DNA from 2 places in the Streptomyces sp. NPDC053426 genome. Region 1 is predicted to be linked to the other one. Evidence: riboswitches for the same ligand, from Rfam matches in the RefSeq annotation. Region 1 holds a riboswitch; the other holds the start of a gene.
What was found. Region 1 has a riboswitch for glycine ahead of gcvT (glycine cleavage system aminomethyltransferase GcvT). Riboswitches for the same ligand answer to the same signal wherever they lie in the genome.

Region 1 (3,399 bases):
CTCGCCCGCGGTCACGCCGTCACCGACCTCGGGGAGCTGGACGAAGACCACGTCGCCGAGCGCGTTGGCCGCGTGCTCCGTGATGCCGACCGTCGACACGCCGTCCTCGGCGGCCGACAGCCACTCGTGCTCCTTGCTGTAACGCAGCTGCGTGGGGTTGCTCATGTCCTGGATTCTCCTGTACGCGGGGGACTGCTGATGAGGGAGGGGACTGCTGTGCGGCGCCGGTGAGCAGGCACGACGTGCTCACCTCACGCGCGGAAAGCCGTCTGAGGACGGTGTCACTTCCGCCGCTTGTAGAACGGCAGCGCCACGACCTCGTACGGCTCGTGGCTGCCGCGGATGTCCACGCCGACGCCCTCGGTGCCGGGCGCGGCGTGGGCGGCGTCGACGTACGCCATCGCGATCGGCTTGCCCAGCGTCGGGGAGGGCGCGCCGGAGGTGACCTCGCCGATCACCTCGCCGCCGGCCACGACCGCGTACCCGGAGCGCGGGACCCGGCGGCCCTCGGCGACCAGGCCGACCAGGACGCGCGGAGGCTCGGACGCGGCGCGCTCGGCGGCCTCGGCGAGCGCCGCACGGCCCACGAAGTCGCCCTCCTTCTCGAACTTCACCACCCGGCCCAGACCGGCGTCGAAGGGCGTGAGGGAGGTGCTCAGCTCATTGCCGTACAGCGGCATGCCGGCCTCCAGACGGAGCGTGTCCCGGCAGGACAGCCCGCAGGGGACCAGGCCGGCGCCCTCGCCGGCCTTGGTGAGCGCCTGCCACAGCTCGGCCGCGTGCTCGGGCTTCACGAACAGCTCGAAGCCGTCCTCGCCGGTGTAGCCGGTACGGGCGATCAGCGCGGGCACACCGGCGACCGTGCCGGGCAGACCGGCGTAGTACTTCAGGCCGTCCAGGTCGGCGTCGGTGAGCGAGGCGAGGATGCCGGGGGACTCGGGGCCCTGCACGGCCAGCAGCGCGTAGGCGTCGCGGTCGTCGCGGACCTCGGCGTCGAAGCCGGCCGAGCGCTCGACGAGCGCGTCGAGGACCGTCCGGGCGTTGGAGGCGTTGGCGACCACCATGTACTCGGCGTCGTCCAGCCGGTAGACGATCAGGTCGTCCAGGATGCCGCCGTCCTCGCGGCAGATCATGGTGTAGCGGGCACGGCCCGGCTTCACGCTGCCGATGTTGCCGACCAGCGCGAAGTCCAGCAGTTCGGCGGCCCCCGGGCCGGTGACGGTGATCTCGCCCATGTGCGAGAGGTCGAAGAGGCCGGCCTTGGTGCGGACGGCGTTGTGCTCGTCGCGCTCGGAGCCGTAGCGCAGGGGCATGTCCCAGCCGGCGAAGTCGGTCATCGTCGCGCCGAGCGAACGGTGCAGGGCGTCGAGCGCGGTCCGGCGGGGTTCGGTACTGCTCATCGGTCGGTCTCCCAGAGGCGATGGGGGTCCCTCCCGCGCGAATTCATTCGGGCGTGGGGGAAGGCGAGGACGTTTCCTCCCCATCTGTCATCGGAACCTGAGAGGTTCGCCATGACCGCCCACGCAGGGGCGCCCTGGCTTGCACCTTGGGTGGAGCCACCGGAGCACTGCTGATGCCCTTCGGCGGCCCGCTTTTCAGATGTGCCTCGCCCGCGCGGTAACGGGGCCTGAGAGATTCAAGGGAGGGACTTGCTCCTTCGGCGCCCCGGCGGCAAACGGTGCCGGGGACTCTCCCGCGCGGATTCAAACGGCCGGTATGCAGTTGGCGCGCACATCATTGCACGCATCGCGGGGGCGCGGCAGGGGGACCCTTCCCAGGGGGTGCACAGGGTGTGCGGGCATCGTCACAGGGGGCTGTGACAAGCCTGTTTCAGGAAACGGACGGAAACGACAGACACCCGGCATTACCTTCTCTTTACACTCGGCGGGGATCGGTACTCGTACCCGGCCCCAGGGGAGGACGATCACGGTGAACAGGACCACGGCGTGCGCCACCACCACGGGCGTCACGCTGCCCCAGCAGCCGGCCGCTCAGGCCCGTCGGGCCCGCGGCGCGCTGCCGGCGCCCGTAGTCCGCGATCTGCGCGCACGGGCCGGCCGCAGCCCGCGCGCCCTGCTCTTCGGACCCCGGGACCTCGTCGTGGTCACCGGGCTGCCCGGCAGCGGCAAGTCCACCCTGATGCGGCGCACGGTGCGCGGCACCCGCGTCGACTCCCAGGACACCCGGGACCGCTGGGACGGCCGCATGCCGCGCCTCCTGCCGTACGCGGTCTACCGCCCGCTGGTCCGCCTCGCCCACTACGCCGGGCTGCGCCGCGTGCTGCGGACCGGGGGGCCGGTCGTCGTGCACGACTGCGGTACGCAGGCCTGGGTGCGCCGCTGGCTGGCCCGCGAGGCCCGCCGCCGGGGCGCGAGCCTGCATCTGCTGCTGCTCGACGTCACCCCGCAGCAGGCCCTGGCCGGCCAGCGCGAACGCGGGCGCGGTGTCTCCCGCTACGCGTTCCTGCGCCACCGCGCGGCGAGCGAGCGGCTGCTGCGCGCGGTGGAGCGGGGCGCGCTGCCGGCGGGCGCGGGTTCGGCGGTCCTGATCGACCGGGACGCGGCGGACGCGCTGCGCCGGGTCGGCTTCACGGGCTGACCGGCGCCGCGGGCCGACGGGTAGCCTTTCCAGCCACAGCAGCGGTTCCAGGCAGCAGGCGGTAGGCAGATGGACTTCCCGGCGGACTTCCCGGCACAGACGCACCCCCACCCGCACGGCGGGTGGCCCGGCAACGAGCTGGAGGAGGTGCTCTCCGCCTCCCTCGGCGTCCCCTCGGCGGGCGGCAGGATCGTCGAGGTGCTGGGCCGCAGCTTCGTCTGGGTCCCGCTGCCGAACGGCGGCGGCCCGGACAGCGGCCCGCTGGACCTGCCCACCATGGAGATCGACGGTCAGGTCCACGTCCCCGTCTTCAGCTCCGAGGAGCAGTTCCGCCAGGTCGTCGGCTCCCACATGTCGTACACGATCGCGCCCGCCGTGGAGTTCGCCCGCGGGCTGCCGCCGCAGGCCGGGATCGCGGTGAACCCCGGCGGCGTGGTCGGCATCCCGCTGCCGCCGCCGGCCGTCGCCGAGCTGTGCCGGGCCGGACGCACCCCGCTGGACGGCCCGGCGACCGGCGGCCGGGTCCGGCTGTTCGAACCCGACTGGCAGGACGACCCGCTGGACTTCCTCGCCGCCGCCTCGGCGGAGTTCGACGCCCTCGGCGTGGTGACCACCGCCCGCCGCTGCCTCGCCGCGATCGAGACGGCCGACCCGGTCCTCTTCATCGGCGTGGAACTCTCCCAATGGGAGGGCGACGCCCGCACCCTCCCCCTGAACGCCCTGGGCCGAGCCCTCGGCCGGACCCCGTCCCCCTGGCCGGTCAACCTCATCGTCCTGGACATCGCCCAGGACCCGGTCGGC
Region 2 (3,399 bases), on a different contig from region 1:
TCGTGGGCGGGCTCGGGCCGCGGGGTGTGGTGGCCACCGCCTCGTACGAGGCACGGGTCTTCGGCGTCCACTCGGCGATGCCCATGGCGCAGGCCCGGCGACGCGCGCCGAACGCCGCGTACCTGGTGCCGAGGTTCGCTCTCTACCGGTCGATCAGCGAGCAGGTGATGGGGTTGCTGCGGGCCCTGTCACCGCTGGTGGAGCCGCTGAGCCTGGACGAGGCGTTCGTGGACCTGGAGGCCGGCGGCGCGGCCTGGGACGAGCGGTCGGCGCGGCTGGCCGGGGCGAAGCTGCGCGCGGACATACGGGCGGTCACGGGGCTCACCGGGTCGGTGGGGCTCGCGGCCTCCAAGATGCTGGCGAAGATCGCCTCGGAGCAGGCGAAGCCGGACGGACTGGTGCTGATCGAGCCGGGCACGGAGCGGGCCCTGCTGGGGCCGCTGCCGGTCCGCACCCTGCCGGGCGTCGGGCCGGCGACCGGTGACCATCTGCGGCGGGCGGGGATCCACACGGTCGACGAGCTCGCCGAGGCCGGGGAGGACGAGCTCGTACGGCTGCTGGGCAAGGCCCACGGCCACGCGCTGTTCGCGATGGCGCTGGCCCGGGACGAGCGGCCCGTGGTGGCTGAGCGGGAGACCAAGTCGGTGTCGGTCGAGGACACGTACGACGTGGACATCCACGACCGGGTGCGGGTGGGGACGGAGGTGCGGCGGCTCGCGGACCGGTGCGTGCGCAGGCTGCGGGAGGCGGGCCTGTCGGGGCGGACCATCGTGCTGAAGGTGCGCCGGTACGACTTCTCGACCCTCACCCGGTCCGAGACGCTGCGGGGCCCCACGGACGATCCGGCGGTGGTGCGGGAGGCGGCCGCGCGGCTGCTGGACTCGGTCGACACGACGGGCGGGGTGCGGCTGCTGGGCGTCGGGGTCAGCGGGCTGGCCGACTACACGCAGGAGGACCTGTTCGCGCAGGCCGCGGGCGTCCCCGCCGACGACCTCCCGCACGAGGAGGCCGAGGCCGCGCCCGCGCCGGAGCAGGAGACGCCCGCCGAGCGGCGCTGGCCGGCGGGGCACGACGTACGGCACGCCGTGTACGGGCACGGATGGGTGCAGGGCAGCGGGCTGGGCCGGGTCACGGCGCGCTTCGAGACACCCGACTCGGAGCCGGGCCGGGTGAAGACCTTCCGCGTCGACGATCCGGCTCTGCAACCGGCGGATCCGCTGCCGCTGGTGTCCCGGAGACCAGGGGAGGACGAGGGCGCGGGGGCCGGTGGAGGGACGCGGGCGGAGAGCCGGTGAGCGGGGCGGATCAGGCCGGCTTGTCGTTCCCGGCGAGTTTGCCGAAGTCGCGGTCCGGGAGGGGCGGGGGAGCGGCGAGGTCCAGGCCGTAGTGGTGGTAGAGCTGGAGTTCCTGTTCGGGGGAGAGATGGCGGCCCACGCCGAAGTCGGGGGCGTCCTTGATGAGGGCGCGTTCGAAGGGGACGTGGAGGGCGCCGTCGACGAGGTCGCTGGGTTCCAGGGGGACGAAGGCGTCCCTGCTGAACAGGCCGGTGCGTATCGCCGCCCACTCCGGTACGCCGGTGGCGTCGTCGAGGTAGATCTCGTCGATGGTGCCGATCCGGTTTCCGTTGCGGTCGAACGCCTTGCGGCCGATCAGGTGGCGCGGATCGATGTCGGTCTGCACAGGCCCTCCACTGGTCGCAAACTCATCCGTAAGCACTACAGAACGGCACAATCGGCTGGACGGCCACTCGAAAGTTCTGGTGGGGTGCTCGCTGGTACGCTGGCAGACGGCTGCTGACCCCGTGCGGGAGAGCCCTCCGGACACCATCGGGGGCGCCGAAGGAGCAAATCCTCCCCGGAATCTCTCAGGCACACGTACCGCACGGACGAGGTCACTCTGGAAAGCAGAGCGGGTGTCGACGGCTTCCGCTCTCACCGACGGTGAAAGTCGGGCGCCTTCGGGCCGTCCGGTGAAGCTCTCAGGTTGAGATGACAGAGGGGGAGGCCGTCCGGGCACCCGCGCCGTGGTGCCCCTCGAAGGTCGTCGGACCAGGAGGCCTCCTCAATGACCGCCCCTCGCACTCCGCTCTCCGAGCTCGAACAGGGAATCCCCTTCGAGCAGCGCCACATCGGCCCCGACCACGAGGCCCGGGCCAAGATGCTCGCGCAGGTCGGCTACGGCTCGCTGGACGAGCTGACGGCCGCCGCCGTGCCGGACGTCATCAAGAACGCCGACGCGCTGGACCTGCCGGGTGCCCGGAGCGAGGCCGAGGTGCTGGCCGAGCTGCGTTCCCTGGCCGACCGCAACGAGGTGCTCGGCTCCATGATCGGACTCGGGTACTACGGCACCTTCACCCCGCCCGTCATCCTGCGCAACGTGATGGAGAACCCCGCCTGGTACACGGCGTACACGCCGTACCAGCCGGAGATCTCCCAGGGGCGGCTCGAGGCGCTGCTGAACTTCCAGACCGTGGTCGCCGAACTCACCGGCCTGCCGACCTCGGGCGCCTCGCTGCTCGACGAGGGCACCGCCGCCGCCGAGGCGATGGCGCTGTCGCGGCGCATGGGCAAGAACAAGAAGGGCCTGTTCCTGGTCGACGCGGACGCGCTGCCGCAGACCATCGCGGTGATCGAGACCCGTGCCGAGCCGACCGGCGTCGAGGTCGTCGTCGCCGACCTGAGCGAGGGCATCCCCGCCGAGGTCGCCGGGCGCGAGATCAACGGCGTACTGATCCAGTACCCGGGCGCCTCCGGTGCCGTGCGCGACATCAAGCCGGTGATCGACCAGGCGCACGAGCTGGGCGCGCTCGTCACCGTCGCCGCCGATCTGCTCGCCCTCGCGCTGCTGAAGTCGCCCGGTGAGCTGGGCGCGGACATCGCGGTCGGCACCACGCAGCGCTTCGGTGTGCCGATGGGCTTCGGCGGGCCGCACGCCGGCTACATGGCCGTGCAGGAGAAGATGGCGCGCAGCCTGCCCGGGCGGCTCGTCGGCGTCTCCGTCGACGCGGACGGGCACAAGGCCTACCGCCTCGCCCTGCAGACCCGTGAGCAGCACATCCGCCGCGAGAAGGCCACCAGCAACATCTGCACCGCCCAGGTGCTGCTCGCCGTCATGGCCGGCATGTACGCCGTCTACCACGGCCCGGAGGGACTGCGGCTGATCGCCCGGCGCACCCACCGGTACGCCACCGTCCTCGCCGAGGGCCTGCGGGCCGGCGGGGCCGAGATCGTGCACGGCTCCTACTTCGACACGCTGACCGTGCGCGTCGCCGGGCGGGCCGCAGAGGTCGTCGCCGCCGCCCGCGACAACGGCGTCAACCTGCGTCTCGTCGACGCCGACCACGTCTCGATCGCCTGCGACGAGACCACCACCCGGGAGCGGCTGAGCGCCGTGTGGAGC

Region 2: linked by a shared signal. The riboswitch ahead of gcvP (aminomethyl-transferring glycine dehydrogenase) and the one ahead of gcvT (glycine cleavage system aminomethyltransferase GcvT) in region 1 are both predicted to bind glycine.

Annotation. Positions count from the first base shown of each region.
Region 1 is NZ_JBVJKE010000010.1:84,799-88,197, forward strand. Features, by position in the region: gene gcvH (glycine cleavage system protein GcvH) at 1-165, opposite strand, end outside; gene gcvT (glycine cleavage system aminomethyltransferase GcvT) at 282-1,400, opposite strand; glycine riboswitch at 1,475-1,605, opposite strand; glycine riboswitch at 1,606-1,706, opposite strand; gene ACZ62B_RS21095 (AAA family ATPase) at 1,930-2,598, shown strand; gene ACZ62B_RS21100 (enhanced serine sensitivity protein SseB) at 2,668-3,399, shown strand, end outside.
Region 2 is NZ_JBVJKE010000023.1:97,648-101,046, reverse strand. Features, by position in the region: gene ACZ62B_RS34180 (DNA polymerase IV) at 1-1,295, shown strand, start outside; gene ACZ62B_RS34175 (PRC-barrel domain-containing protein) at 1,306-1,680, opposite strand; glycine riboswitch at 1,795-1,890, shown strand; gene gcvP (aminomethyl-transferring glycine dehydrogenase) at 2,065-3,399, shown strand, end outside.